One region of the Mesorhizobium sp. M8A.F.Ca.ET.208.01.1.1 genome, then DNA from elsewhere that is predicted to be linked to it. Evidence: predicted binding sites of a transcription regulator. Region 1 holds the regulator's gene; each other region holds the start of a gene.
The links. Region 1 encodes PhoB, which activates phosphate uptake and scavenging genes when phosphate is short. Its sites were predicted from a motif close to TGTCATNNANCTGTCAT; they were not measured.

Region 1 (10,173 bases):
GTCGAGGAGCCCGTTACCCATCGTGACGGTAGGGTGCGGCAGTTGATGACGCGCAAGAGCCGCCTGGTGGCCACCGACGGATCGGTGCATCTGGTGGGCTCCAGCACCGATATCACCGACGTCAAGGCACGCGAGCAAGCCCTGGAAGAGAGCATGCGCGAGAACGAGGTGTTCCGCAGCCTGATCGACAACGTACCGGTGTCGATCTACGCCAAGCGCTCCGACCTCCGGCAATTCTATGTCAACAAGGGCTGGTGCGACCTCACCGGCTTCAGCAAGCAGGAGGCGATCGGCAAGACCGACGTCGAGATATTCGGGCCGGATGGCGAGGCCTTCGTGGCCAGCGATCTCGCCGTGCTGCGTACCGGCGAGACCCAGGAGATCGAGGAGACGGTTCGCCTTCCCGACGGCAGCGTCAGGCATCAGTTTGCCCGCAAGGGCGCAATGATCGCCTCCGACGGTTCGCTCTACCTGATCGGTTCCACCACCGACATTACGGAGCTCAAGCAACGCGAAGCGGAGCTCAGCGAGGCACGCCAGCGCGCCGTGCTCGCCGACCGCGCCAAGTCGGAATTCCTCGCCAATATGAGCCACGAAATCCGCACGCCGATGAATGGCGTGCTGGGCATGGCTGAACTCCTGGCCAAATCCAATCTCGATCTGAAGCAGAAGACCTTCACCGACATCATCGTCAAATCGGGCAACGCGCTCCTGACCATCATCAACGACATCCTGGATTTCTCCAAGATCGATGCCGGCCAGCTGGTGCTCGATCCGGCGCCCTTCAATCTCGCCGAGGCGATCGAGGACGTGGCGACGCTGGTGTCGACGCGGGCCAAGGAAAAGGACCTCGAGCTCATCGTGCGTATCGAGCCGCGGCTCGAAAGGCTGTTCATCGGCGATGTCGGCCGCATCCGGCAAATCGTCACCAACCTGCTCGGCAACGCGGTGAAGTTCACCGATGAAGGCCATGTGCTGGTCGACGTGACCGGAGAACGGGTTCCGACGGGAACCAGGCTGACGATCTCGGTCACCGACACCGGCATCGGCATCCCCGAGGAAAAGCTGAAACTGGTGTTCGAGAAATTCAGCCAGGTCGACACGTCGTCGACGAGGCGCCACGAAGGCACCGGCCTTGGCCTTGCCATCACCTCGCGGCTGGTCGACCTGATGGGCGGCGACATCGGCGTCGAGAGCGCCGAGGGCAAGGGATCGACATTCTGGTTCACGGTGACGCTGCCCGGGGCCGGGCAGCAGAACGGGCAGCGCATCACGCCGGTGGACGTGACCGGCGCACGCGTGCTGATCGTCGACGACAATGCCGTCAACCGCGCCATCCTGACCGAGCAGATGACCTCCTGGACGTTCGATTCCTGCGCTGCCGAAAGCGGCGCCGAAGGCCTCAAGGTGCTGATCGCCGCGGCAGCTTATGGCGTGGCGGTCGACTGCGTGGTGCTCGACTACCAGATGCCCGAGATGACCGGCGCCGAAATGGCGCGCATCGTGCGCAATACCGAGGGCCTCGCGGACACGCCGATCATCATGCTGACCTCGGTCGACCAGTCGCTTGCCAACACCAGCTACCGCGATCTTGGCATCGACGCGCAATTGATCAAACCGGCACGCTCCTCGGCGCTCCTGGAGACGCTGGTCGCGACCATCCAGCGCCATCGCCACACCACCAGCGGCCACGCCGTTCAGCCGCCAGCGGGCGAGGTGCTCGAGGTTGCCCTGCGGTCGTCTCTGGCGGTAGCCGAGCAGCGCGCGCAGCTGCAGCCGCCACCGGTTCGTCCCAGGCCGCCTGCCACGGTCGGCGGGCACAGGCTGGATATCCTCGTGGCCGAGGACAATGAGGTGAACCAGATGGTCTTCACCCAGATCCTCGGCGAGACCGGATATGGTTTCGAGATCGTCGGCAATGGCCGCAAGGCGCTCGACGCTTTCGGCACGCTCAACCCGTGCATGATCCTGATGGATGTCTCGATGCCGGAGATGAGCGGTCTCGAAGCGACGGCCGCGATTCGCCTGCTGGAGCAGGAAACCGGCACGCATGTGCCGATCGTCGGCGTCACCGCGCATGCGCTCAAGGGCGACCGCGAACGCTGCCTGGAGGCGGGCATGGACGACTATCTGCCCAAGCCGATCAGCCCCAGGGCCTTGCTTGAGAAGGTCGAGCGCTGGGTTGGCGCCGGCCGTCAGGTCCACCGCAACGCGGGATAGCACCCCCGTCGCCCGGATTTCAGGATCCGGCGAGGCAAATCAAGGGAATCAGCAGGGGATTTGCCGCTACCCCTGCGTGCAGTGACTATGGTGCGATCGCGCCATATCAAAGGCTGCCTCCAGCCGGAACAATAGCAAAATCGAATTCCGCTCTTCTCGGTTACGGGCGGGAGCAGCGACCGCCTGCAAGAAACAGCGTCACCTACCCCAACGGACCTGTTTTTGGCGATGGCCCGGCCATGACACGCTCTGGCTGCGAGCAACGCGCTCCCGTCCGGATTTTATTCACGTGGGAAAGCTCGGTCGAATCCTGGGTGATTCCAGCCGCCGGACGGCTCAAGCCCCTGATTCCGGCGGTAAACCCGGACCGGGCCGCGAGCGCCGGGCATCAGCGCCTTTCCCGGTGCGGGCGACGCGTTACCGGGCTGACACGAAACTGTCATGCGACTGTTATAATCGAAGGCTATTGGCCTCAGCGGGCGCCGGAGGAAATGGCGCCGAGAGACCATCTTCCGAACAGGAGCAGGCCACATGAGACATTTCATCCGCTCGGCGGCCGTTGCGATTGCAATGGCTGCGGCGTCCACCCTCACCCTTTCCGCAGCAATGGCAGCTGACCTTTCCGGCGCCGGCTCGACCTTCATCTATCCGGTGTTCGCCAAATGGGCCGACACCTACAAGAAGGACACCGGCATCGGCCTCAACTATCAGTCGATCGGCTCGGGCGGCGGCATCAAGCAGGTCATCGCCAAGACCGTGACCTTCGGCGCCACCGACAAGCCGATGTCCGACGCCGATCTGGAAAAGAACGGCCTCGTGCAGTTCCCGATGGTGATGGGCGGCATCGTGCCGATCGTCAACCTCACGGGCATCAAGCCGGGCGAACTCGTCCTCGACGGCAAGACGCTGGCCCAGATCTATCTCGGCGCCATCACCACCTGGGATGACGCCGCGATCAAGGCGCTGAACCCCTCGCTCACCCTGCCGTCGACCGCGATCGCCGTCGTGCATCGTTCGGACGGCTCGGGCACCACCTTCAACTTCACCGACTACCTCGTGAAGCTCTCGCCCGACTGGAAGGACAAGGTTGGTTCGGACACGGCTGTCGAATGGCCGACCGGCGTCGGCGCCAAGGGCAGCGAAGGCGTTGCCAACACCGTCAAGCAGACCGACGGCGGCATCGGCTACGTCGAATATGCCTATGCCAAGCAGAACAAGCTGTCCTACTCCAAGATGCTGAATGCAGCCGGCAAGGTCGTCGAGCCGTCGCTCGAGTCCTTCGGCGCCGCCGCTTCGAATGCCGACTTCAAGACTGCCAAGAACTTCAACGTCATCATCACCAACGAGCCCGGCGACGCCACCTGGCCGATCGCCGCCTCGACCTGGGTGCTGATCCACAAGGCTCCGGACGATGCCGCCGCCACCGGCGAAGCGCTGAAGTTCTTTGCCTGGGCCTACAAGGACGGCAAGGAAACCGCCAAGGCGCTCGACTACGTGTCGATCCCCGACAGCGTCGTCGACCTGATCAAGGCTTCGTGGAAGGCCGACATCCAGGCCGGCGGCAAGCCGGTCTACGCTGGCGAGTAACATCACCCGAAGGAGCGCCGCTTTGCGCGGCGCTCCTTTTTCTCAACACAAAGAGCCGAGCTTGACATGAGTGCTGTCCAGGAAGCCTTGCCAGCCATCAAGGGCTCGCGCGATGCGATCGTCAGACGTTTCGCGCTGACGGACACGATCTTCCATGCGGCGACCCGCGCCGCCGCGATCCTGGTTCTGGTCCTGCTTGGCGGCGTCGCCATCTCGTTGTTTGCCGGTTCCTGGCAAGCGCTCTCGACCTTCGGCTTCTCCTTTCTGACCACGGAAAGCTGGAACCCGGTGACCGAGAAATTCGGTGCGCTGGCGCCCATCTACGGCACCATCATCACATCCGCCATCGCCATCCTGATTGCCGTGCCGCTCGGCATTGGCATCGCGATCTTTCTCACCGAACTTTGCCCGCGCGCATTGCGGCGCCCGATTGGCATGGCGGTCGAACTGCTCGCCGGCATCCCCTCGATCATCTACGGGATCTGGGGCCTGTTCGTGCTGGCACCGTTCCTGCAGACGACGGTGCAACCCTTTATCATCTGGCTGTTCCATGGTGTTCCCGGGCTCAACAATCTGTTTGCCGGCCCGCCCTATGGTATCGGCCTGCTCACCTCGGCGATGATCCTCGCCATCATGATCCTGCCTTTCATCACCTCGATCACCAAGGACGTGTTCGACACCGTGCCGTCGGTGCTGAAAGAGTCGGCCTACGGCATCGGTTGCACGACCTGGGAAGTGACGCGGCGCGTGGTCATTCCCTATACCCGGATCGGTATCATGGGCGGCGTCATGCTCGCCCTTGGCCGTGCGCTCGGCGAAACGATGGCCGTCACTTTCGTCATCGGCAACGCGCACCGCATCTCGACTTCGCTGTTCGCGCCCGCCACGACGATCTCGGCGACCATCGCCAACGAATTCACCGAAGCCGTTGGCGATCTCTACACCTCCTCGCTGGTGGCGCTCGGCCTGATCCTGTTCGTCATCACCTTCCTCATCCTTGCCATCGCACGCTACATGCTGATGCGCATCGACGCCCGTACGGGAGCCTGACCGATGTCCACAGCCGCATCGCTTCACCAAAGCCGCAAGCGCAGGAATGGCGTGATGATGACGCTGTGCGTCGTCGCCGCCGGCATTGGCCTCGCCTGGCTGGCGCTTATCCTCGGCGCGCTGCTCTACAAGGGCCTGTCCGGCGTCTCGCTGGCCGTGTTCACCGAAATGACGCCTCCGCCCGGCGACGCCGGCGGCCTGCTCAATGCCATCTACGGCAGCGTGGTGATGACGATCATCGCCGTGATCGTCGGCACGCCGATCGGCGTGCTCGCCGGTACCTACATGGCCGAATACGGCCGCTTCTCCAAGCTCACCACCATCGTGCGCTTCATCAACGATATCCTGTTGTCGGCGCCATCGATCATCATCGGCCTGTTCGTCTACGAGCTGATGGTGCGGCCGATGGGACATTTCTCCGCCATTGCCGGCGCCGTTGCGCTGGCCATCCTGGTCATTCCGGTCGTGGTGCGCACCACCGAGGACATGCTCAACCTGGTGCCGAACGCGCTGCGTGAAGCCGGCACCGCGATCGGCGCGCCGCGCTGGGTGGTCATCAAATCTGTCGCTTACCGCGCCGCGCTCTCCGGCATCGTCACCGGCATATTGCTCGCCATCGCCCGCATCTCCGGCGAGACGGCGCCGCTGCTCTTCACCGCGCTCAACAACCAGTTCTGGTCGAGCAATCTCAACGCGCCGATGGCCAGCCTGCCTGTCACCATCTTCCAGTTCGCTCTCAGCCCCTATGAGGAATGGCAGCAACTGGCATGGACCGGCGCACTCATAATCACCCTGACGGTTCTCGGCCTGAGCATTTTCGCCCGCAGCCTTACCGGACGCAGAGAGGACAGATGAAACCGATGTTGTCCACCGAGTTGAACACGCCCGAAGTGGCCGTGGATAAGGCCAAGATCGAGGTCAAGAACCTCAACTTCTACTACGGCCAGTCGAAGGCGTTGAAGGATATCAGCCTGTCGCTGCCCGAGCGCAGCGTCACCGCCTTCATCGGCCCGTCGGGCTGCGGGAAGTCGACGCTGCTGCGCGTCTTCAACCGCATCTACGAGCTCTACCCGAAGCAGAGCGCCGACGGCCAGGTGCTGCTCGACGGCCAGAACATCCTCGACCGCTCGCAGGATCTCAATCTCCTGCGCACCAAGATCGGCATGGTGTTCCAGAAGCCGACGCCGTTCCCGATGTCGATCTACGAGAACATCGCTTTCGGCGTCCGTCTCTACGAGAAGATCAGCAAGTCCGAGATGGACGGCCGTGTCGAACAGGCGCTGAAGCGCGCGGCATTGTGGACCGAGGTCAAGGACAAGCTCAACGCCAGCGGCCTCAGCCTGTCGGGCGGCCAGCAGCAGCGTCTTTGCATCGCCCGCACCGTGGCGGTGAAGCCGGAAGTCATCCTGCTCGACGAACCAGCCTCGGCGCTCGATCCGCTGTCGACCGCCAAGATCGAGGAACTGATCGACGAGCTGCAGGCCGACTACACGATCGTCATCGTCACCCACAACATGCAGCAGGCGGCGCGCGTGTCGCGCCAGACGGCGTTCATGTATCTGGGCGAACTGGTCGAATTCGACAAGACCGAGAAGATCTTCACGTCGCCTCGCGAGAAGCGCACGCAGGACTACATCACCGGCCGCTTCGGCTGATATCACGCATACGAGGACCAGGATCATGGCCGAACACACAGTCGCAGCCTTCGATGAGGATCTCGGACAGATCAGCAGGCTGATCAGCGACATGGGCGATCTCGCCGGCACGATGGTCGGCGGCGCCACCAAGGCTCTGCTGAATTCCGACAACGCGCTGGCACAGCGCGTCGTCTCCGACGACGCCATCATGGATGCGCGCCAGCGCGAACTCGACGACCGCGCCATCACCCTGATCGCCAAGCGCCAGCCGATGGCCGACGATCTGCGTCATGTCGTCGGCTCGATCCGCATGGCGGGCGACCTCGAGCGCATCGGCGACCTTGCCAAGAACATCGCCAAGCGCGTCGGTTCCGTCGGCCTCACCGCGACGCCGCGCGACCTGTCGCACTCGATCGATTCCATGGCGCAGCTGGTGCTGATCCAGGTGCAGGGCGTGGTCGAGGAATATGCGGCCGGCGATGCCGCCGCCCTCGCCAAGCTCAGGAATGACGACGAACGCATCGACGTCAAATACACCTCGGTGTTCCGCGAACTGCTGACCTACATGATGGAGGATCCGCGCAACATCACGGCTTGCACGCATCTCTTGTTCTGCGCCAAGAATCTCGAGCGCATCGGCGACCATGTGACCAACATCGCCGAGAATGCGTATTATGTGCTGACCGGAACGCAACTGCCCGCCAATCGTCCGAAGCAGGACGAGACGGCGATGTCGGCGCCGGCGGCTTGACGATAGGATGATCTGCCAATGATCGCGCCACGCATCATGGTGGTGGAGGACGAGGAGCCGCTCGGCGTGCTCCTCCGCTACAATCTGGAATCGGAAGGCTACCAGGTCGAGGTGGTGCCGCGCGGCGACGAAGCCGAGATCCGCCTCCAGGAGAATGTGCCCGACCTCCTGGTGCTCGACTGGATGGTGCCGGCTGTTTCCGGCATCGAACTCTGTCGGCGCCTGCGAATGCGGCCCGAGACCGAGAGGTTGCCGATCATCATGCTGACGGCGCGCGGTGAGGAGAGCGACCGCGTGCGTGGCCTTTCGACCGGCGCCGACGACTATCTGGTCAAGCCGTTCTCGACGCCGGAATTCATGGCCCGGGTCAAGGCGCTGCTGCGTCGCGCCAAGCCGGAAGTGCTGTCCAGCGTGCTCAAGGTCGGCGACATCGTGCTCGACCGTGAATCGCACCGGGTCTATCGCAAGAAGAGCGAAATCCGGCTCGGACCGACCGAGTTCCGGCTGCTCGAATTCATGATGCGCCATCCCGGCCGGGTGTTCTCGCGCAGCCAGTTGCTCGACAATGTCTGGGGCGAGACGATCTATATCGACGAGCGCACGGTGGACGTGCATGTCGGCCGGCTGCGCAAGGCGGTCAACAATGGCCGCATGCCCGACGTCATCCGCACCATTCGCGGCGCGGGCTACGCGATCAGGGAAGACTAGGTCGAGGGCGGCTACGCCCCTGACTTCGTCATCCACGAGCGGAGCAAGGAGCGAAGCGACGCGGCGCAGACCCGAGGATCGATGCCGGGACCTCGACGCGTCGCCGCAGTGCAGAATTCTGCACCGTTGCACTCTACGATCGAGGTCACGGCATGGATCCCAGGGTCTCCGCGACGCCGCTTCGCGGCTGCTCCGCCCAGGGATCACGACCTTGAGGGCGCTCGGCCAACCTCCAGCATTGGTGGTGATTCACCGGAGCGTTCGCTCAGGCCACGCTCTTCCCAGCACTGCCTCTCGCCTGCACGCCCGGCGCGAAAATCTCCTGGTCGACGAAGGTCAAGGCGCGCATGGCGCAGCCTTCGCGAATGAGCGGCAGTTCGTTCGGCTCGGTGTCGAAGGAAATCGATTCCGAATGCTGGCCGCCGGCGGTCTGGGCGATGGCCTCGCGCAAGGCCGGCTCGATCAGATCGAAGGCGGCGGCACTGACACCGACCATGGCGACCGGCGCCGGGTCGATCAACGCGAACAGGCTGCCCAGCCCATAGCCCAGCGCCTCGCCCGCCTTGCGATAGGCTTCGCGCTCCGGTCCGTCTTTCTCCCTTGCCGTCGCGGCGAGTGTCCGCATCTGCGCGTCGCTGACATCGGCGACCGGTTCGGCGTCCTCGCCAAGCTGCCTGGCATTACGCCAGATGGCATAGTTGCCGGCGTAGGCCTCGACGCAGCCGCGCCGCCCGCAACGGCAGAGCGCGCCGCCCGGGCGATGGATCATGTGGCCGAATTCGCCGCCCGATGAATGGGTGCCGGTGAACAGTTCGCCCTTGAGCACCAGGCCCATGCCGATGCCGTGCGAGAGCAGGATGGCGATGAAGTCGTCGCGGTAGCGTTGAGGGTCGCGCCAGCGCAACGCCACCGCCATCATGTTGCAGTCGTTCTCCATGGTGGCGGGGATGCCGAATTCGGCTTCGAGTATGTCGGCGAAGGCAATGTCCGTCTGCGGCGTGATCGGCGACCACAGCATGGCACGCGCCTTGGTGTCGGTGATGCCCTGGATCGCCAGCGCGATGCGGGCAACACTGCGGATATCGAGATCGGGGTCCTCGATGCGGCGGCGCACTATTGCCGTGCATTCGCCGATCAGCGCCTCGCGCGACATGGTCAGCGTGTCCAGCCGGCGCTGCTCCTCGGCGACCACCTGGCCGGCATAATCGATGACGGCGACGGATAGGAAATTCAGCGACAGCACCACGGTCATCACAGCCGCGGCCTCGGGGTTGAGGCCGAGGCCAACCTGCGGCCGGCCACGTTTGAGTGAGCCGGCCTCGTTCGGCTTGCCTTCGGTCAGGATACCTTCGCCGATCAGGTCGGCGGATATCGCCGATATGGTCGAGTGGCTGAGGCCAGTGGTGGCGGCGATCTCGGTGCGCGAGGGCTGACCATCCCGGCGCACGGCTGCAATCACCATTGCGCGGTTGCGCCGGCGCAGATCGTCGTGGCGGATTCCCACCGACATGCTTTCCCTCCCGGTTGCCGCGGTTCTTGATCCCCCTCGAATACCTCCGGCAACAGGGTCAAACACTGGCAGAAGCGGCCGGTGCTGTCATTTATTTATTGCGAGGCTCGAAAAAAATTTCTGGCACCTCAAAATCCATCAGAATCGATGTTGACAGTGTTCTGGCGATGGACCAGTGTTTTTTCGAGGCTCGAAAAAATAGAGCCTTTGTGCCGGCCTTCGGGCCAGTTTGGTCGCGCCATACGCGGCGCAGGGAGGATATCATGAAGAGATTCACAGCCGCCATCCTGGCGGGTGTCGCCATGTCGCTGACACTGGTGTCGGTCGCGCAGGCGAAGGACAAGGTCATCGGCGTTTCCTGGTCCAACTTCCAGGAAGAGCGCTGGAAGACCGACGAGGCCGCCATGAAGAAGGCGATCGAGGCCGCGGGCGACAAGTACATTTCCGCCGATGCGCAGTCCAATCCCGGCAAGCAGCTGACCGATGTCGAGAGCCTGATTTCGCAGGGCGCCAATTCGCTGATCATCCTGGCGCAGGATGCCTCGGCCATCGGTCCGGCGGTGCAGAAAGCGCTCGACGAGGGCATTCCGGTCGTCGGCTATGACCGCCTGATCGAAAACAAGGACGTCTTCTACCTGACCTTCGACAACAAGGAAGTCGGCCGCATGCAGGCCCGCGAAGTGTTCAAGGTGAAGCCTGAAGGCAACTAC
Region 2 (10,173 bases), on a different contig from region 1:
GGTTGTGTCGATGGCAACGACCAGCTTGCCGCGCGAAATGATCTCATCGACCGACTGTGCCGAAGCGATCGACGGCAGCAGCGCCGACAGCGCCAGCACGATGCCGGCTAGCATCGCGTCCCTCAGGAAAGTCCGCATGTTTTCCTCCCATGCATTTTCTGGCGCCTCGTGTCGATATCGACGGTGCGGGGCGCCTGGCCACCCGACGATTTGAAACAGCTCGCTCGCGGACATCCCTTGCAAACCGGAGAGTCAGCGGCTCCTCTGCGAGTTATAATGGTATGCTATTATAATATTATTTGTCTGTCCATGCGCGTTCCGCCAGGGGGCTTCGCGCATTTGATACCGGTACCATATTTTTCATTTTGGACGTGACGTCAAGGGTGCCGGGGCAAGACGATGATGATCCCCGTGGCGCCGCTGAAGCCTGTCCGCTACCGGTGAGCGTGGCGTGCGGCGCGGCGAACGCTTTGCAAAAGGATGGCAAGGCAGCCGACGAGCAGGAGGGCGCCGCCGAGCAGCGGCGGCAATGCGAGCAGCTTCACCCCCGCGGTAACCGCGGCCACAAGGACCAGCGCCAGCAGCGCGAGACTGCCGTCATCGACGAACATGCCGAAGAATTCCCTGGCGACAAGGCGAAGGACGTTCATCGGGCGAGCCCTCCGGCGGCTGTGGGATTGGTGCCGCGCAGCCAGCGCACCATGGCGAAGGATGCCAGCGCGACGATGGCGAAGATGGCGAGCAGAGCAAGATCGGCACCCGGCCAGTCGGCGCCGATGCCCTCGCCGGTCCAGAAGATGCCGAAGCTGGTCAGCATCAGCCCGACCACGAATTTGAGGGCGTTTTCGGGCACGCGCGCCAGCGGCCGGTGGACAGCGAGACCGACAAGCATCACCAGGACGAAAGCGGCCAGCGCGCCCATGCTCGCGTAAAATGTCTGCCCATGCGCGGCGCCGACAGCGATGACGATGAACACCACCTCCACCCCCTCGAGCAGCACCGCCTTGAACGAGGCCAGCCCGGCGTGGTAGTCGGCGCGCCGATCGTCAGCCTGCCGGTGCAGCGCGGCGGTTTCCTTGGCGAAGGCCGCCTCTTCGTCATGCAGGGCGATGACGCCGACGCTGCGCAGGATGGCTTTTCGCAGCCAGCGCATGCCGAACAGGATTAGCAGCACCCCGACGATGAACTGCAGCGTGTTGATGGGGACAAGCGCCAGCAGCGGCCCGAACGCCAGCACCAGGGCCGCCAGCACCGCCAGAGCCAGCGCAGCACCCGTCAAGGCCGGACGCCAGCTGCGTGTCACCCCGACCGCGAGCACAATGGTGAAGGCTTCGACGACCTCGACCAGGGAAGCGAGAAATGCCGCCGTGACTGTCGAGAGGATGGGTGTCAGTGTCTGCATCAAGGCTTCCTGTCTTGCTCGACCCTGATTCCCTGGGGGCGAATTCCCGGATCGTAGTCCAGAATCACCCTACGCGGCCAGCAGCCCAAAGCGTTCCGGCGGCAGCGCAAGCAGACGGGTGAAACTGGCCTCGATCAGATCAGCCCCGACATGTCGGAGAAGGCCATTGCTTTGCGTAGCAGCTCGGCGAAGCGCTCACCGGCCACCTCGCGCGGACCGCTGTTGTCGATCGAGGTGACGCCAGGGCCGGACAAGGTCACACTGGCGCTGCGCGCCAGCCGTGCCAGCACTTCGCCGCGCGACTCGCGGCCGCGCATCGCCAGCCGCTCGGCCAGCACCTGGGGCGAAGCGGTGATCTCGACGATCGCCAGATTGGCATAGCGTTCGCGCAAGGTGGGGATGACCGCGCGCGATACGTTGGCAACGGCGACGTGGCCATTGGAAACGGACCAGTCGACATCGGCGGGCAGGCCATAGCGCAGGCCATGCGCTTCCCAGGAGATGGCGAAGGCGCCATCGGCCTCGGCCTCGGCGAAGGCGGCGTCGGCCAGCGTGTCGTGATCCTCGCTCGCCGCATCGCTCGGCCTGGTGATGACGCGGCGAACGAACTCCAGCTGCGTCTCGTCGGCGAAAAGCGCCTTGGCGTAACCGATCACCGTGTCCTTGCCGGCACCGCTAGGGCCCACGACGGCAACAAAGACGCCATGACGGATCGGAAAGGTTTCGGCGGACAGTTCGCGCTCGATCAAGGCCGACACCATCATGCCACCCGGCGTCCCTGCCGCCACACTGTGCGCACGACCGGAACACGATCGTCGACGCGCACCCGCACCAGATCGGCGCGGCGTCCCTGTTCGATGATCCCGCGGTCGTCAAGGCCGACGGCCTGCGCCGGGTTCTTCGAGACCATGGCGACGGCCTGCGGCAGCGAAATGCCTTCGACCATGTCGCCGAGGAAGAAGGCCGACTGGATCAGGCTGAAGGGGATGTAGTCGGACGACAGGATGTCAAGCAGGCCGTCGCCGGCCAAGGTGCGTGCCGAAACATTGCCCGAATGCGAGGCGCCGCGCATGACATTGGGCGCGCCCATCAGCACGCCGAGCCCGGCGGCCTTCGAGGCCCGCGCCGCTTCCTCTGTGGTCGGGAACTCGGCGACCCTCACGCCCTGCTCGATGGCCTCGTCGACATGGGCCGACGTGGCGTCGTCATGGCTGGCGAGCACGATGCCGCGCTCCTGGCAGGCGGCGGCGATGAAGACGCGGTTCGGGCCTGAATTGCGTGCCGACTCGCCCATCCGCTTCTCGCAAAATTTCTTGAAATCCTGATCCGAGAGCTTCAGCTTGCGCTGGTAGTAGTAGGCGTAGGTTTCAAGGTTGACGAACTGGCGCTGGCCGGGCGCATGATCCATCAGCGACGCCAGTTTCACCCTGTCGTCTGTCTCGAAATTGGCGAAGGCCCTCAGGCAGTCCGGTGCCGAGACTTCGCAGCGCAGATGGATGAAATGGTCTGCCCGCAGCCGCTCCTGTTGGACACTGTCCTCGATCGCATCGGCCAGCTTGCGGATGTCGTCCGATGTCAGGTCGGCGTCCTCGTCCATGCCGACGCGGAGCGCATCGAGCACGGTGGTGATGCCGGCGGTCGCCACCTGCGCGTCATGGGCAAGCACCGCGGCGATCGGGTTCCAGCGCACTTTCGGCCGCGGCGCATAATGGCCCTCGAGATGGTCGGTGTGGAGTTCGACCAGTCCTGGAATGATGAAGTCGCCGCCCATGTCCTCGCCGGTCCGGGCCGCGCCGGCATCGATGCCGGCGATAAAGCCGTCGCGCAGCACCAGCGAGCCTTCGACGATCTCGTCGGCAAGAACGATGCGGGCGTTGGAAAGAACAGTTTCGGCGGTCATTGCGGCTGGTCCTTGCTTCTTCCGGCGCCTGTCAGGCGGTTTTTCTGGCCGGGCGGCGTCCAAGCGCGTGCTGGGACAGCACCATGAACGGCGCACCGGGTTCGAGTTCGACAAACAATGTCAGCGCATCCACCAGCACGGGCTGGCGCAGCACATCGGCGAAAAGGCCGTCGATCGCCGCGCGCAGGCGAGGGCTTTCCTGTGGGCCGGCCCGGCCCGACAGGGTCATATGGAAGCGAAAGGTCTCGAAAACATAGGGATAGCCCCACTGGCAGAGATTGCGAAACTCCGCCGGCTTCAGCGAATCCGGGCTGCGCCGCTCGATCTCGGCCTCGCTCAACGGCGCGCGAAACCGGTCGAAATCGCGCACGACGTCGTCGGCGAAGCGGTTGAGCGGAGGCAGCGGACCATCCGGCACCAGCGCGAAGAAGCTGTCGATCTGGCTGACGACCAGACGCGGGATCGTCACAACCGGCGTTGCTTCGGCAAAATGGTCTAGCGCCGCGCGCAGCGAAGCCTCGGTCTCGGTGGCAGCCAGGCGGAAGGGCGCCTTCAGCGTGGCGTGAAAGCCATAGCGGCGCGCCGAAGCAGTGTGGAAGGCCACTTCCGCCGCCGACAGGTCGGCCACGGCCTCAACCGGGCCGGTCGCGGCACCGAACGGGTCGCGGCCCAGCCAGTTGGCGGCGATACGCGCCAGCAGCTCGTCCTGCCTGGGGGTGAAATAGATGGCATAACGCATGGGAAGTCCTCGTCAGAAACGTTGCCATAGGTGATTTCCATGACGGATTGACGAAGCTTTGAAGGGTTTTCGAAGGCAAATCGACCCTCAGGGTCGTTAGCCGACGATTTTTCCCAACTGGACCAACAAATTCAACCGGAAACGCAGAACGGTCAGGCCTTCATCAACCATTCGTGCTCGGGCGCGTTGTGGAATTTCCACGTCCGCTTCGGCCCGGCCATCACATTGAGGTAATAGAGGTCATAGCCATGGCAGGCGGCACAAGGGTGATAGCCCTTGGGCACCAGCACGACATCGCCGTCCTCGATCGCCATGGCTTCGTCCAGCGCGCGCCGGCCATCCTTGTCGGCGTCGGTATAGACGCGCTGGAAGGCAAAACCCTGCGGCGGGTTGAGGCGGTGGTAGTAGGTTTCCTCGAGATAGGATTCAGCGGGCAGATTGTCCTGGTCGTGCTTGTGCGGCGGGTAGCTCGACGTGTGGCCGCCGGGCGTGATGACCTCGACCACCAGCAGCGAGTCGGCCGGCTGCCCCTCAGGCAGGATGTTGGTGACGTAGCGCGTGTTGGTGCCCTTGCCGCGCACCTCCTGGCCGAGATCGTCCGGCCCGATCACCCGGACCGGCAAGCCGCCGCCAAGGCCGGGCGCCGAGCATACCGCGAGTTCCAGCTCGGTATCGGCCGTCACCGACCAGTCCGATCCCTGCGGCACGTAGACCGACCACGGCTTGCCCTCGAAAGGCGACATGCGCTCGCCGAGCAGGCCGAGATCCTTGCCGCCGGCTTTTGCCGTACCCTTGCCGGTCACGAAGACCAGGCAGACTTCGCGGTCGTCCGACTGTCCCGAGGCGCTCTGGCCGGGCTTCAGCCGATGCAGATCGAAACCGACATAGGTCCAGCCAGCGCCTTGCGGCGTGACATGCGCGACGCGGCCATTGCCCTTGTCGGCTTTGACGAGCAGTTTCGACATTTTTGTCTCTCCTATCGCAAATCTTCGAGATCGGCCGAAGCCTCCCAACTTCGTCATCCTAGGGCGTAGCAGGAGCGACGTCCGTCGCGGAGACCCTAGGATCCATTCCGTGACCTTGACGATCGGCGCAGCGGAGCAGAATTCTGGACCGCCGCAACGCACTCACGTCACGGCATGGATCCTAGGGTCTGCGCCGCGTCGCTGCGCTCCTTGCTCCGCCCTAGGATGACGAAGCTCGGGGGCTTCATTCCTTCGGCTCGACCGGAGGCTTCGTCTCATCCACGGGCTTGTACAGATAAAAAAACTGCCAGACGGCATAGCCGGCGAAGCCGAGCGCGATGACGCCCCAGAACGGGGTGCCGGAGGCGAATTCGATCACCGACCAGATCACGCAGACCGCGACGACGGCAACGCGCCGCCACAGCGGCCGGAAGAACGGGTGTTCATAATCTTTCATCGCGCCATCCGAGAGTTGCTGAACCAGTTCTCAGATAAGCCACCGGTGGCGACCAATCCAGCCTTCAGGCATTCGGGAAGCCCTGCGTCTCGACGGTGTAGCCGGCGGCGGTCATCACCCGCATCAGTTCCTTATGGCCAACCTGCGCCATTTTCAGCGGCGGGTTCTTCCTGGGGTCCTGCTCGGCCTCGACCACGAACCAGCCTTCATAGCCATGATCGGCGAAGCGCTGCACGATGGCGCCGAAATCGAGCGAACCGTCGCCCGGCACGGTGAAGGCGCCGAGCGCCACGGCGTCGAGGAAGGATTGTTTCGTGCGGTCGAGCCCGTCGATCACCTCCATGCGCACATCCTTCACATGGACGTGGCTGATGCGCTTGTGGTGGTTGTCGATGGCGCGCAGCACGTCGCCGCCGGCAAAGGCCAGGTGCCCGGCATCGAGCAGCAGCGGAATGCCCTCGCCGGAATGGCGCATGAAGGCGTCCAGTTCCGGCTCGGTCTCGACTACCGCCGCCATGTGGTGGTGGTAGGAAAGCGGCATGCCTTGCCCGGCGCACCATTCGCCGAATTCCGTCAGGCGCCGCGCGTAGGCCTTCATTTCGTCGCCCGAAAGCTTCGGCTTGGTGGCGAGCGGCCTGGAGCGGTCGCCCTGGATCGAGCGTCCGACCTCGCCATAGACGATGCAGGGCGCGTCGACCGCCTTGAACAGGTCGATCATCGGCTGGATGCGCTCCTTGTTCGCAGCCATCTCCTCGTCGACCAGCGTGCCGGAAAACCAGCCGCCGCATAGCGTCACGTCGGCGGCCTTCAGGATCGGCAGCATCACCTTTGGGTCCTTGGGAAAGCGCCGGCCCATTTCCATGCCGGTGAAACCGGCAGAGCGCGACTGGCGCAGACACTCTTCCAGCGACACGTCATCGCTCAGTTCGGCAAGATCGTCGTTCCACCATGCGATGGGGGACATGCCCAGTTTGGCTTTCAAGTCGTCACTCCGGTTTAGAACTGCTTATTACCTGTTGGTTGGCGCTGCCCCTCATCCGCCTGCCGGCACCTTCTCCCCGTATAGGAACGGGGAGAAGGAAGGAGCTTCAGCGCCGGCGTCAATCGCCGATGGTCTGCATCTGCCGCTTCTCGTCATAGGCCTTGCGCGCCGCGTTCACCTGCGGCCGCACCGAGACCTCGGGCACCGCCACGTCCCACCAGTGCCCGCCGGCATCGGTGGAAACCAGCGGGTCGGTGTCGATGACCAGCACGGTGGTGCGGTCGTTCTTTTTCGCCTGAGCCAGCGCCGTCTCCAGCCCGGCGATCGACGAAACTTTTTCTGATATCGCGCCCATGCTGGCGGCATGCGCGGCAAAGTCGACATCGGGCAGGATCTCGTGGCGCGAGTCCTTCAACAGGTTGTTGAAGTTGGCACCGCCGGTCGCCATCTGCAGCCGGTTGATGCAGCCGAACCCCCTGTTGTCGAGCAGCACGATGGTCAGTTTCAGGCCGAGCATCACCGAGGTGGCGATCTCGGAATTCAGCATCAGATAGGAGCCGTCGCCGATCATGACGACGACCTCCTCGTTGGGCTTGGCCATCTTGGTGCCGAGGCCGCCGGCAATCTCGTAGCCCATGGTCGAGAAGCCGTATTCGGCATGGTAGGAGCCGGGCGCGCCCGCCTGCCAAAGCTTGTGCAATTCGCCGGGAAGGCCGCCCGCGGCATGCAGGAGCGTCACGCCTGATCCCATGGCGCGCTGCACGGCGCCGATCACCTGCGCATCCGATGGAAAGGCGACGTTGGTCGATGCCGTCACCTTGGCCGCGTCGGCCTGCCAGGTGGTCTTGCCAGTGGCCGCATTGTCGGTCCAGGCGACAGGCGCCTTCCAGCCTTGCAGCGCGGCGCCGAGCTCGGCGAGCCCTTCCGCTGCGTCGGCGACCAGCGGCAGCGCCCGGTGCTTGCCGGCGTCGAAGGGCTGTACGTTGAGCCCGATGATGGTCTTGCCGGAATTCTTGAACAGCGCCCATGAGCCGGTGGTGAAATCCTGCAGGCGCGTGCCGATGGCGAGTACGACGTCGGCCTCTTCGGCCAGCCGGTTGGCGGCCGAGGTGCCGGTGACGCCGACCGCCGCCATGTTGAGCTTGTGATCGTCCGGCAGCGAGGACTTGCCGCCTTGCGTCTCGCAGACCGGAATGCCGGCGCCTTCGGCGAACTTCGCCAGTTCGTCGGAAGCCTGCGAATAGAGAACGCCGCCGCCGGCGATGATCAGCGGCTTCCCGGCTCCCTTGAGTGCCGTGACGGCGGCGGCGAGTTCGCCACGGTCCGGGCGCGGCCGGCGCTGACGCCAGACCCGCTCGGCAAAGAAGCTCTCGGGATAGTCATAAGCCTCGGCCTGTACGTCCTGGCAGAGCGACAGCGTCACCGGGCCGCAATCGGCCGGATCGGTCAGCACCTGCATGGCGCGGCTCAGCGCCGGTATGATCTGCTCCGGCCGCGTGATGCGGTCGAAATAGCGCGACACCGGCCGGAAACAGTCGTTGACCGTCGCAGTGCCGTCCGAAAAATCCTCGGCCTGCTGCAGCACCGGGTCGGGGATGCGGTTGGCGAAGACGTCGCCCGGCAAAAACAGGACGGGCAACCGGTTCACGTGGGCAAGCGCAGCCGCCGTCACCATGTTCAGCGCGCCGGGGCCGATCGAAGAGGTCGCGGCCATGAAGCGGCGACGGAAATTGGCCTTGCCATAGGCGATCGCCGCATGCGCCATCGCCTGCTCGTTGTGGGCGCGGAAGGTCGGCAGCTCGTCGCGCACCTGGTAAAGCGCCTCGCCGATGCCGGCGACATTGCCATGGCCGAAGATCGCCCAGACGCCGCCGAAGATCGGCACCGTCTTGCCGTCGATCTCGGTCATCTGGCGGGACAGGAAGCGGGTCAGCGCCTGCGCCATCGTCAGGCGGATTGTCTTGCTCATGGTTGTTTCCTCCGCAGTCCCTGTGTCGCGGCCTGTTATGCCGCCTTGCGGCCGCGCGCGGCAAGCCACGCCTCGGTCAACTGTTCGAAGCGCAAGGCCATGTCGGCGACGGCCTCGTCATCAGACATTTTGCCGGCCAGCCACTGTTCGGCCGCGTGGACGAAGATGGTGCGGCCGACGGCAAAGCCCTTGACGATGGGCGCCTTGGCGGTGGCGGCGAACGCCGCCTCCAGCTCGTCCTGCGGCGCCTCCAGCCCAAGCAGCACGATGCCACGGCACCAGGGATCGTGCTCCAGGATCACCGCCTCGATCTTGGCCCAGGCGCCGCTCGACGCCTGCGGCTCGAGCTTCCACCAGTCCGGCTTGATGCCGAGCGCATAGAGTTCCTCCAGCGCGCGCGGGATCGTCGTGTCGTCGAGCTTGCCATGCTTGCCGGCGATGATCTCGATGAGAAGTTCCCGGCCGACCTTGCGCGCGGCCTCGAACAGCGCGCGCAGCTTCTGCTGCTGTTCTTCCTTGAGTTCCGCCGGATCGTCCGGGTGGTAGAAGCACAGGCACTTGATGCAGTGATCGACGGGCCATTCGGTGAGCTGCGAGCCGATATCCTGCGAGAATTCGAAGCGCAGCGGCCGCGAGCCCGGCAGTTCCACCGGACGGCCAAGCCAGGCAAAGGGATGGCGGGCGAATTCGAACATCGCCTCGCGGCCATGCTTCTCGTCGATCAGCATGCCGTAGCCGTCGCGGCCGGCAGCGACCTTGGCCGCCGCCTTGACCGCCAGCACTTTGAAATCGCGGATGCGCGCTGGATCGGCGCCGGTCTTGGCCGCCACATCCTCGAGCTGCACACGGTGGTCGCAGGCGAGCGCCATCAGTGAAGGGATGTCGCGCCGGCGGGTGGTTGCCCAATGGATGTGGTTGATCGCCTCGTCCTTGCGCAGTGCGCGATGCTTGCTGCCGTTCTTGAGGAAGAACTGCAGCTCTTCGAAGGTCGGATATTCCGGCGCGCAGAGCAGCCGCGACACGGCGAAGGCGCCGCAGGCGTTGGCCCAGGTCGCCGCGGTTTTGAAGCTTTCACCGCCGAGCCAGCCGCGCAGCAAGCCGGACATGAAGGCGTCACCGGCGCCCAGCACATTGTAGATCTCGATCGGGAACCCTTCGCCGACGATGCCGTCCTCGAGATCGTCGCTGATCGGCCCGTCATAGACGATGCAGCCCATGGCGCCGCGCTTCAAGACGATGGTCGCCGGGGACAGGGCGCGGATCGTCTTCAGCGCGCTCAGGCAGTCGTCGGCGCCAGACGCGATCATGATCTCTTCCTCAGTGCCGACGATGAGGTCGCAATCGGGCAGCACCGTCTTCAACTGGGCCGAGACCCGGTCCGACTTGACGTAGCGCTCGAAACCTTCGGCGTGACCGGCGAGACCCCACAGGTTCGGCCGATAGTCGATGTCGAAGACCACCTTGCCGCCCTTGGCCTTCATGATGCGGATCGCCTTGCGCTGGGCGGCGTCGCTGTTGGGGCGGGAAAAATGCGTGCCGGTGACGACGATGGCGCGGGCCGAGGCAATAAACGCCTCGTCGATATCCTCTTCCGAAAGCGCCATGTCGGCGCAGTCGGAGCGGTAGAAGATCATCGGCGAAACGCCTTCGCTCTCGACCGAAAGCAGCACAAGCGCGGTCAACCGTTCCTTGTCGGTCTTCAGCCCGTCGGTGTTGACGCCTTCGCGTTTCAGCTGCTCGCGGATGAAGCGGCCCATCT
Region 3 (10,173 bases), on a different contig from region 1:
ATGGCAGCAGGCTGATCGTCGCCTCGTGGGGCAAGGGCATCAAGCCCGACTTCAGCACGGCCGAGCCGGGCGGGCTGCTGGCGGTCGACCTCGCCAGCAAGACGGTGACACCGCTCGCGGGCGCGCAGAAATTCGCCGACCTCGACGGCGTCATCGCGCTGGGCGACACCATCTATGCCACCGCCTACATGACCGGCACGCTCTACCGATACAGGACCGGCGGCGCGCCGGAAGCGGTGGCGCATTTCAAGCCGGGCAGTGCCGACATCGGCACCGACGGCAAGTCGATCCTCTATGTGCCGCTGATGAACGAGGGGGAGGTGGCGGCGCTGAAGATCGATTGAGAGCCCATACCGAGCGCTCCAGAGCTGAGGGTGCGCGTCGACGGACAGCTGACTTTCAATTCGACGATCCCCATGATCGACGCCACCGTGAGCGGACTTGGGATCGCCTACGTGCCGGAGAATTTGGTGACCGACGAGCTTCGGTCGGGCCGGTTGGTGCTGATGCTCGACGAATGGTGCCCGCTGTTCCCGGGCTATTACCTCTACTATCCGACCCGCCGGCAGAACTCGCCCGCCTTCGCGGTGATCGCCAATGCCCTGCGCCAGGCGGATGTCTAATGAAAAATGATCGATAGGCGCGGCCGGCGGCGCCTCGGCTGGCTTTGCGAACGCCGTTCCGCGCAATCTCGAAGGTCCGCTCCAGGCAGGCATATATGGTATGACGGCCCGCCATCGGCGGCCGAGGAGTTCGAGATGGAAGACCGAGAGATCAGAGCGGCCCTGGATCGTCACTGGGCCGCTTCCGACACCAGCGACTTCGAAGCTGAGCACGAGGTCTACCGGGAGGACGCAGTGCTCGACTATCCGCAATCGGGCGAGCGCATAAGCGGGCGGCGCAACATCCAGTCGTCCCGCGCCGCGCAGCCGAACCGCAAGCGCTTCACCGTGCGCCGCATCACCGGCACCGGTGACCTCTGGGTCACCGAATATATCCTGACCTATGACGGAAGGCCGTCCTACACGGTCAGCATCATGGAGTTCCTCGACGGCAAGGTGGCCCGCGAGACGCAGTATTTCGGCGATCCGTTCGAACCCGGACCTTCGCGCGCGCAATGGGTCGAACGGATCCCGTGAACCGCTCGACAAATCATCCACCGCTCGCGCGGGAAGAACTGCCGGACGATACGGCCGCCCTTGCCCGTTATCTCATCGGCAAGCTGGTGGTGCGCGACTTGCCCGACGGCAGGGTCAGCGGGCGGATCGTCGAGACGGAAGCCTATGTCGCCGGCGATGCCGCCGGGCATGGCTTTCGAGGGATGACGGAGCGCAACCGGTCGCTGTTTCTCGAGCGCGGGCACGCCTATGTCTATCTCGCCTATGGCATCTCATTCATGCTGAACGTTTCGAGCGAGGCGCAAGGCATCGGGACCGGCGTGCTGATCCGGGCACTGGAGCCGCTGGAAGGCATCGCGATCATGCGGCTGAACCGTGGCGTCGAGCGCCTGCGCGACCTGGCGCGCGGGCCCGGAAGGCTGGCCGCGGCATTGCGGATCGATCGATCGCTCGACGGGCTCGACCTTTGCCGGGAAGGCCCGCTATGGCTCGCACACGATGAATTCGGGGCGGGCGCGATCGGACAGGGCATCAGGATCGGCATTTCGAAGGACGCGGACCGCCTGCTTCGCTTTTACCTGAAGGAAAGTCCTTTCGTCAGCGGCCCGGCATCGCTCAACCGTTGAGCGACGGTTGCTCCGCCTCTTGTTTTCCCGCCAGCTGCGCCCGCGCATCGCGGATCGACGCGGCATAGGTCACCAGCGGCCGCTTGACGCTTGCGGCACGTTAGCGTCTTCGCCTGATTGTCCATTTCTCGATACTTTCCGAGGATTTCAGCCTAAGGTGCCGCACATTCGGGGCAGGGGATAACGAGGTTGAACGTTTTCAAGATCTTGATGACATCAGCAGGCTTGCTACCGATGGCTTTGGCGCTGGCGGGCTGTGGTGGGCACCTCATCAACAGGTTGATCTGACGGTGGGGTCAGGCATCGTCGCTCACCGCCTGGCGCCGTTGCAGAACCCTCGCCACCAACCAGCATAGCATCGCCCAGGCGAAGCCTGCACACCAGCCCGCCAGCACATCGGACGGCCAGTGGACGCCCAGATAGACGCGGCTGACGCCGACCAGCACCGTCGTCAGCACCGCCAGGAACAACACGTAGACCTTGGTGGTTCGGCCTGGCAGGAAGCGTGCCGCCAGCGAACCGAGCGTGAGATAGGTCACCGCCGACAGCATGGCATGGCCGCTCGGAAAGGAGAGCGAGGTCTCGTTGACCAGATGCGAAACCAGTTCCGGACGTGGCCGGTCGACGCCGACTTTCAGCAGGCTCGACAGAAGCTGGCCGCCCGCCACGGCAACGAAGATGAGAAGCGCAGTGCCTCGCCTGCGGATCAAAAGCAGATATATGACCGTCGCGGTGGTGATCAGCACCAGCACGCTGGTACTGCCAAGGCTGGTGATGTCACGCATCGCCCCTTCCAGCCATGACGGACCGATGGGAAGGCCGGGCTGGCCCGGCTGGCGGAAAGCGAGAAGTATCTCGGTATCGAAGGCGTGCGGCGTGGTGGCCCGCGCCACCTCCATCAATTCCTCGAACGCCCACAGCCCACCAGCGATGACCAGTCCGGCCAGCAGCACCGGGAATTCGACCCGGTTGAGCAGCGTTTTCGCAGCGTTTTTCATCGGCACGGTTATAACCGCCCTTGCAGATAGGGCCCAAGGGTGATCAGCGCCACGGCGGCGATCGCCAGCATGATGCCGGTCGCCTGCAGCGCGTTGACGCGCTCGCCGAAGAACACCAGCGCCACGACATTGACCGAGACCAGCTGGATGACCGCCGAAAGGCTGAACGACACCGACATGCCGAACTCGCGGATCAGCCGCAGCATGATCAGATTGCCCAGCGAATAGAGCGCCAGCGTCAGCAGGATCTTGCCCAGGCTCGGCGCCAGTCCCCATTGCTTGGCGGCGGTCGCCGCCAGCAGGAAGATCACCGTTGAAAAACCCAGCTGCAGCAATCCCGAAAAACTCAACGTCCGTCCCCCTCGAAGTGGCTTTCGCCTGATATCGCGGACCTTGTTTCCGAAGCGCGCCGAGACGTCAAGCGAGGTCGTTGCAACGAAGGTCTTGGCAACGGCGAGACTGAAGCTCAATGTGCTGGAATCGCCCAGCATATCGATAGAAGGGCGGTCAGGGGACCATGATTCGTATTCTTCAGAACTTGGCGCGGCGCTGGAGCGAGCTTTCCCTTGCCCTGCAATTCGTCGTTGCCGGCGGCTTTGGGCTGCTGGTCGTCATGCTGATCGTGGGGACTTGGGTGACGACGCAGATCCGGGACGGCGTCATTCGCAATTCGGCCGCCACGACGGCGCTTTATGTCGACAGTGTGATTGCGCCGCTGCTGCCCGACCTGCGCAAGAGCGAGGAGCTCAGCGAATCCGTCAAACAGGCGCTCGACGAGACACTCGGCCAGGGCGCGCTCGGCAAACGCCTGGCGTCGTTCAGGCTCTGGCGCCGCGACGGCACGGTGCTCTACGCGAAGGACGCGGATTTGATCGGCCGCCGCTTCGAGCTGAACAAAAATCTGCGTTCCGCCTTCCAGGGTAGCGTCATGGCCCAGTTCGATACGTTCGACGAGGACGAAGACAAGGAGCGGGCCGCGGGTGTGCCGTTGCTCGAAATCTACAATCCGGTGCGCGAACCCTGGTCCGGCGACGTGGTCGCCGTCACCGAATTCTACGAGCTCGCCGGCGATTTCAAGGCCACCCTGGCTTCCGCCCTGCTGTCGAGCTGGCTGATCGTGGCTGGCACCACCTTGACGGCATTCCTGCTTCTGTCGGGCATCGTCCTGCGCGCCAGCCGCACCATCGACGACCAGCGCGGGGCGCTGCGCCGCCAGGTGTCGGAACTGCAGGGCCTGGTGACGCAGAACAGCGCCTTGCGGCAGCGCGTGCAGCGGGCATCCCGCCGCGCCACGGCGCTCAACGAACGATACCTGCGCCGGATCGGCGCCGACCTGCATGACGGCCCTGCCCAACTGGTGGCCCTGGCGGCGCTGCGCATGGACAGCCCGGTGTTTACCGGCGACGGCCATGGCAGCGAAGGCCGCTCGACCGAGGTCGCCATGATTCGCAAGACGCTGGAGGACGCGATGCGCGAGATACGCGGCATCTGCACCGGCCTGGTGCTGCCGCAGATAGAAACGGCGGCGGCGGCGGACGTGTTGCGGCTGGCCGTCGAGGAGCATGAGCGCCGGACGGGCACGTCGGTGACGCTTACGCTGCCCAAACATTTGCCCGAGCCCGGCGCTTCTGAAAAGATCAGCATCTATCGCTTCGTGCAGGAGGGGCTGAACAATGCCTACCGCCACGGGCGGGGCAAGGATCAGGCGGTGCGTGCGGGAATGAAAAATGGCCGGCTTTTCGTCGAAGTGTCGGATGGCGGGCCGGGCTTCGATCCGGCCCGGGCCGAAGGGTTGGGGCTGGCCGGCCTTAGGGAGCGGGTTGAAAGCATTGGCGGACAGTTCGAAACCCTGACGGGGCCGAAGGGCACGAAATTGATGATCCGTCTTTCGGTCGAGGAGCAAGCATGATGGGCGCCATCCGCATCGCCATTGTCGACGACCATCCTCTCTTCCGCGAGGGTGTGACACGCAGCCTTTCGGAGATCGGAGGCTTCGAGGTGGTCGGAGAAGGGGCTACCGCGCAGGACGCGGAACGCATCGCCTCGACCGTGCAGCCCGACATATTGCTGCTCGACATTTCCATGCCCGGCGGCGGCCTGGCCGCGGTTGCAAGCATCCTTGCCGACCATCCCGCCCAGAAGATCGTCATGCTGACCGTTTCGGAGGCCAATGCCGACGTGACCAAGGCCCTGAACGCGGGGGTGCACGGCTATATCCTCAAAGGAGTCGGATCGCGCTCGCTTGCCGATATCCTGCGCAACGTGGCGGCCGGCGAAAGCTATCTTTCGCCGATGTTGTCGGCCCGGCTGCTTTCCGATGTGCAGTCCCTGCAGCCCACCAACGGCGTGGCGGACCGACTGCGGCAACTCACCGGCCGACAGACCGAAATCCTGCGGCTGGTGGCGGAAGGACTGAGCAACAAGGAAGTTGCCTTGCGCCTGGAGCTGCAGGAGAAGACCGTCAAGCACCACATGACGGGGGTGCTCTCGAAACTCAGCGTGCGGAACCGCACCGAGGCTGCCCTCATGATGCGCGAGTTTCGCGACCGCGAGAGGGACTTCTCATAGAGCGGTTCGGCGTCGTTGGAATCGCCGACTTACGGCAACGCAGCCAGGGAAAGCGCTACGTGCTTTCCCTGGAATTCTCCAAGTCATCGCAGCATTGGAACACAGCGCGAAAACGAGGTCACCTCCGCCGGGGGGCGGCGGAGGTGACGTGTGAAGCCGGTCGTTGCCTGTTGACCAGCTTCACAAGGCCTAGATTTCAGAAGGCCGAGATTTCAGAAGGCCAAGGTTCAGAGGGCCTTGAGGCGGCTGACATCGGCCGGTGTGGCCGGGCGGTCGATGATCGTGCGGTCGAGCGCATCCTTCATCCTGAAACGGCCGTTCTCGATCTTTTCCGTTATGCCGTCGGGGTGCTGAACCGTAATCTTGTTGCCGTCCACGTCGATCTCGTCGCCGGTGATGGCGTTGACATGGCTGCTCTTCCCGCCCTGGCCCTTGCCGGACCCTGAATTGCCGCCACCGTTATCAGCGCCATTTCCGTTGCCGTTGCCGTTGTTGCCGCCGCCGTTTCCATTGTTGCCGCCGCCGTTTCCGCCGCCGCTATTCCCACCGCCACCGCCACCGCCGCCGTCATTGCCACCCCCACCCTTGCCGGCGAGTGCGGTCGCGGCCTCGATTCCAGGCACGAAGCCATGAAAGGCAATTCCATAGGGAGCGATGGTCAGCGCCAGAAGCGCCGCCGATCCGAAAGCCAGCCGGCAACAACGGGCCGTTATCGATCCGTGCATCCTGAACTCCGTCGATTGAGCCGGCGCGCCCACCCCAACGTTGCAGTGCAACCAACATCGCCGAAACACGTGGTGACCGGAAGCGACCTCCGACCGTTGCGTTTGTCCTCCAGGACCTTTGCAGGCGCAAGATTGGACTAAAGTCCGAGGTCCGGCGTGAAAAACGATGTCGTGAGGGGAGCGGCAGCGCGGATACCATGTCACGAAAATGTGATCAGCCGACTGTAAAGCGGTCGATCAGGCAACAAGCTCCAGCCAATCCAGCCAGAGGCTCTCATGACCGAACATCGCTCCCCCGACGCCCGATTCCGCACCAGCCTGCTCGAGGAAAACGAAGGCCCGGCCAACAATCCCAGCGAAAACCGCACGATGGGCGAGATTATCGCCGCGCGGTTTTCGCGCCGGGGTTTCCTCAAGGGTTCGCTTGCCGTCTCGGCGATCGCCGCCACCGTCAGCCCGCTGGCGATGATCGCCGCCGACGATGCCCGCGCCGCGGAAGGCTCGGCCTTCAAGTTCGACGAGCTGGAGGCCGGCATCGACGACAAGCACCATGTCGCGCCGGGCTACGACGCCGATGTATTGCTGCGCTGGGGCGATCCGCTGTTTGCCGATTCGCCGGAATTCGATCCGACCAAGCAGTCGGCACAAGCCCAGGCCAGGCAGTTCGGCTACAACAACGACTATGTCGGCTATATCGCGATCGATGGCTCGGCGGAACATGGCCTGCTGGTGGTCAACCACGAATACACCAACCCGCATCTGATGTTCCCGGGCATCGTCAAGATCGTCGAGAAGGACGGCAAGAAGGCGGCCGAGGTGGCGCCGCTCTCGAAGGAGCAGGTCGATGTCGAGATGGCCGCGCATGGCGGCACCATCGTCGAGATCCGCAAGGACGGCGGCAAATGGCAGGTTGTGCGTGACGGCAAGCTCAACCGCCGCATCACCTCCAACACCGAGATGGCGCTGTCCGGCCCGGTCGCCGGCCATGACCGCGTCAAGACCAATGCCGATCCGTCCGGCACGAAAGTCTTCGGCACGATCAACAACTGCGCCGGCGGCGTCACGCCCTGGGGCACCTATGTGATGGCCGAGGAGAACATCCATGGCTATTTCTCCGGCGAGCTGCCGGAAGGCCACAAGGAAGCCGCCAACTACAAGCGCCTCGGCATCCCGGAAGGCGCCTATGAATGGGGCGCGCATTACGACCGCTTCAACCTGGCCAAGGAGCCGAACGAGCCCAACCGCTTCGGCTGGATCGTCGAGGTCGATGTCAACGACCCGGATTCGGTGCCGCACAAGCGCACCGCCATGGGCCGCTTCAAGCATGAGGGCGCCGAATCGATCGTCGCCAAGGACGGCCGCGTCGTCTTCTATCTCGGCGACGACGAGCGCTTCGACTATGTCTACAAATTCGTCACCAAGGGCATGTTCAATGCCGGAGACCGCGCGGCCAACAAGGACCTGCTCGACGACGGCACGCTGCATGTCGCCAGATTCGCCGAGGACGGCTCGGTCGAATGGATGCCTATCGTGTTCGGCCAGGGTCCGCTGACGGCGGAAAACGGCTTTGCCGGCCAGGCCGACGTGCTGATCGAGACGCGCCGCGCCGCCGACCTGCTTGGCGCCACCAAGATGGACCGGCCCGAAGACATCCAGCCCAATGCCGGCAACGGCAAGGTCTATGTCATGCTGACCAACAATTCCAAGCGCAAGGCCGATCAGGTCGACGCCGCCAACCCGCGCGCCGGGAATGCCTTCGGCCACATCATCGAGATCGTCGAGGACGGCGGCGATTTCGCCGCCACAAAGGGCAAGTGGGAAGTGCTGCTGAAATGCGGCGACCCGTCGGTGGCCGATGTCGGCGCCACCTTCTCCACCGCGACGACGGCCAATGGCTGGTTCGGCATGCCCGACAATTGCGCGATCGATTCGGCCGGGCGCCTGTGGGTCGCCACCGACGGCCAGGGCCCGAAGGCCACCGGCCGCACCGATGGCCTGTGGGCGGTTGACACGGAAGGATCGGCGCGGGCGACCTCGAAACTGTTCTTCCGGGTGCCGATCGGGGCCGAGATGTGCGGCCCGCTGTTTACGCCGGACGATCAGACCGCCTTCGTCGCCGTCCAGCATCCGGGCGACGGCGGTGAGGACTGGGACGCGTTTGGCCGCCCTTCCTATTATGAGGACCTGTCGACCCGCTGGCCCGATTTCAAGCCCGACATGCCGGTACGGCCTGCGGTCGTGGCGATCACCAAACAGGGCGGCGGCAAGATCGGCGTCTGACGTCGAGCGAGACAAAACAAGAGGGGCTTCGGCGATCCGCGGCCCCTCTTTTTTGCGCGGCATTGCATTCAAGCCTCGGGAAAGATTGGCAATTTACACATGGCGCCCTAAATCGTGATCAGGAGATCATCGCCATGCCCAAGTCGATCTACGACCGTGGCCTGCTCAAACCTGACGAAGTGGCCACGTTGCAACGTGTCTTCGATGAAGCCTGCCGCCGACGGCAAGCGCATCCCGAATCCACGGAGGCGCGTGAATTGGCTCTCACCTTGCTTGCCCTCCACAATGCCGGCATGGTCGACGAGGAAATGCTGACCGAGGCTGTCGGCTTCCGGCGGCTGGAGCCGAAATCAGCGTGAGGTGCCCGGCTGGCCGGGACCGGCGATGCGCCTGGCTATCGCCTTGGCCAATATGCCGGCATTGGCGAAGCAGCCGCGGATGCTCGGCCGCATGCCGGTGAACCACAGGCCGGGCAGTTTCAGATCGGCCTGGCCGCCGTTGAAGAGCGGAACGCCCTTCTCGTCGAGCACGCCGAGATTGCCGACCATGCGCTCCAAGCCGGTGCGGTAGCCCGTCGCGGCAATGACGATGTCGGGAGCGATCAGGCTGCCATTGGCCAGGATGACGCCATCGCGGGTGAACTCGCGTATCCCCGGCACCACCAGGATCCTGCCCGATTTGATGGCATTGACGGCGCCATCGTCGGCGGCGATCGCGGTGTAGTCCGAAGTCAGACGGCTGGCGCCGCCGGCAGGTGCCCGCGGCATGCCGAATTTGGTGAGATCGCCGAAAACCAGGCGCTGCGTCACCGCCATGACCGCGTCGGCGACGCGCAGCGGCAAGCGCGCCATGAGCGGCGAGAGGCGATGCACGGCGATCTTGCCGATACGCTTGGGCAAGAGGACGGGGCCGTTGCGGGCCGACAGCCAGACGGCGGCGGTATCGATGCCCGCCAGATGGTTGAGGGCATCGAAGCCCGAATTGCCGGCGCCGACAACCAGCACCTTCTTGCCCGCATAGGCCTGGGCGTCGCCAAAATCGGCCGAATGGATGATCCGGCCCCTGAACGCCTCCATGCCCTTCCATTGCGGCGTGTAGGGCTCCCTGTCGCGGCCGGTGGCGACGACGACATGACGCGCCAGGCGCGAGCCGGCGCTGGTGCGCACGATCCAGTGGTCGCCCCCGGACATGATGGCCTCGACGGAAACGCCAAACTCCACCGGCAAACGGTTCGCCTCATGGAAATCGTTCATATGGCGGATGACGACATCCCGGTGCGGAAAGGCAGGGGTACCCTTGGGATAGGCAAGGCCGGGCAGCGCCGAGAGATCGCGGTGGGTGTTGAGGTGCAGCTGTTCGTGGCGCCGGCGCCAGGGCTCGGCCAGCCGGCTTTCCTTCTCCAGGACCACCGTCGCCACGCCGGCCTTCATCAAGGCCCGCGCGACAGCCAGCCCCGCGGCGCCGGCGCCAATGACGATCGCCGGCTCGACCGCCAGCAACTGCTCCATCATCGTCCCGGGTGTCGTGTCAGCCATTCACACTCGAATCCCATTCGCCCTTGCGGCAACCCCGAAAGGCTCGCAGGCCGCTGTAACAGTTTGATCGCGCGCCGAGCCCCGAACGGCAAATCGAAGCCGATTTTCAATGGGCCTGCGCCGAGCCGTGGTCTCGCCCCGGAGCATTCCGCCGCCGGGCGAAAACTACCGGATCGCGCAACCGCGGCCAAAACCACGACATGAAACGATTGCCCGCTTCTGTCCGAATACATCCAGCCCTATATGGCATATCGGCGGCATCGGCGATAACCAGGTCGCGGCAAAGTGATTGATTCGAGGTCCGGGGGCTGGTGGACCTCTTC

Region 2: the regulator PhoB is predicted to act here: its motif matches at 4,081-4,097, upstream of EN851_RS25290 (DUF1045 domain-containing protein).
Region 3: the regulator PhoB is predicted to act here: its motif matches at 6,234-6,250, upstream of EN851_RS31675 (PhoX family phosphatase).

Annotation. Positions count from the first base shown of each region.
Region 1 covers NZ_SRUT01000002.1:884,344-894,516, reverse strand. Annotated here, with positions in the region: gene EN851_RS14830 (PAS domain-containing protein) at 1-2,220, shown strand, start outside; gene pstS (phosphate ABC transporter substrate-binding protein PstS) at 2,752-3,807, shown strand; gene pstC (phosphate ABC transporter permease subunit PstC) at 3,874-4,857, shown strand; gene pstA (phosphate ABC transporter permease PstA) at 4,861-5,712, shown strand; gene pstB (phosphate ABC transporter ATP-binding protein PstB) at 5,709-6,512, shown strand; gene phoU (phosphate signaling complex protein PhoU) at 6,538-7,245, shown strand; gene phoB (phosphate regulon transcriptional regulator PhoB) at 7,264-7,953, shown strand; gene EN851_RS14795 (ROK family protein) at 8,219-9,463, opposite strand; gene xylF (D-xylose ABC transporter substrate-binding protein) at 9,727-10,173, shown strand, end outside.
Region 2 covers NZ_SRUT01000006.1:256,032-266,204, forward strand. Annotated here, with positions in the region: gene EN851_RS25265 (transporter substrate-binding domain-containing protein) at 1-138, opposite strand, end outside; gene EN851_RS25270 (hypothetical protein) at 435-650, opposite strand; gene EN851_RS25275 (COG4280 domain-containing protein) at 647-1,402, opposite strand; gene phnN (phosphonate metabolism protein/1,5-bisphosphokinase (PRPP-forming) PhnN) at 1,537-2,166, opposite strand; gene EN851_RS25285 (alpha-D-ribose 1-methylphosphonate 5-triphosphate diphosphatase) at 2,163-3,302, opposite strand; gene EN851_RS25290 (DUF1045 domain-containing protein) at 3,334-4,041, opposite strand; gene iolB (5-deoxy-glucuronate isomerase) at 4,194-5,006, opposite strand; gene EN851_RS25300 (DUF3329 domain-containing protein) at 5,251-5,463, opposite strand; gene iolE (myo-inosose-2 dehydratase) at 5,528-6,445, opposite strand; gene iolD (3D-(3,5/4)-trihydroxycyclohexane-1,2-dione acylhydrolase (decyclizing)) at 6,564-8,414, opposite strand; gene iolC (5-dehydro-2-deoxygluconokinase) at 8,450-10,173, opposite strand, start outside.
Region 3 covers NZ_SRUT01000012.1:112,431-122,603, forward strand. Annotated here, with positions in the region: gene EN851_RS31630 (ATP/GTP-binding protein) at 1-344, shown strand, start outside; partial or broken gene EN851_RS31635 (LysR substrate-binding domain-containing protein) at 366-623, shown strand; gene EN851_RS31640 (nuclear transport factor 2 family protein) at 759-1,139, shown strand; gene EN851_RS31645 (DNA-3-methyladenine glycosylase) at 1,118-1,744, shown strand; gene EN851_RS31650 (phosphatase PAP2 family protein) at 2,041-2,742, opposite strand; gene EN851_RS31655 (hypothetical protein) at 2,751-3,092, opposite strand; gene EN851_RS31660 (sensor histidine kinase) at 3,260-4,651, shown strand; gene EN851_RS31665 (response regulator transcription factor) at 4,648-5,310, shown strand; gene EN851_RS31670 (hypothetical protein) at 5,538-6,035, opposite strand; gene EN851_RS31675 (PhoX family phosphatase) at 6,312-8,315, shown strand; gene EN851_RS31680 (hypothetical protein) at 8,450-8,674, shown strand; gene EN851_RS31685 (NAD(P)/FAD-dependent oxidoreductase) at 8,666-9,850, opposite strand.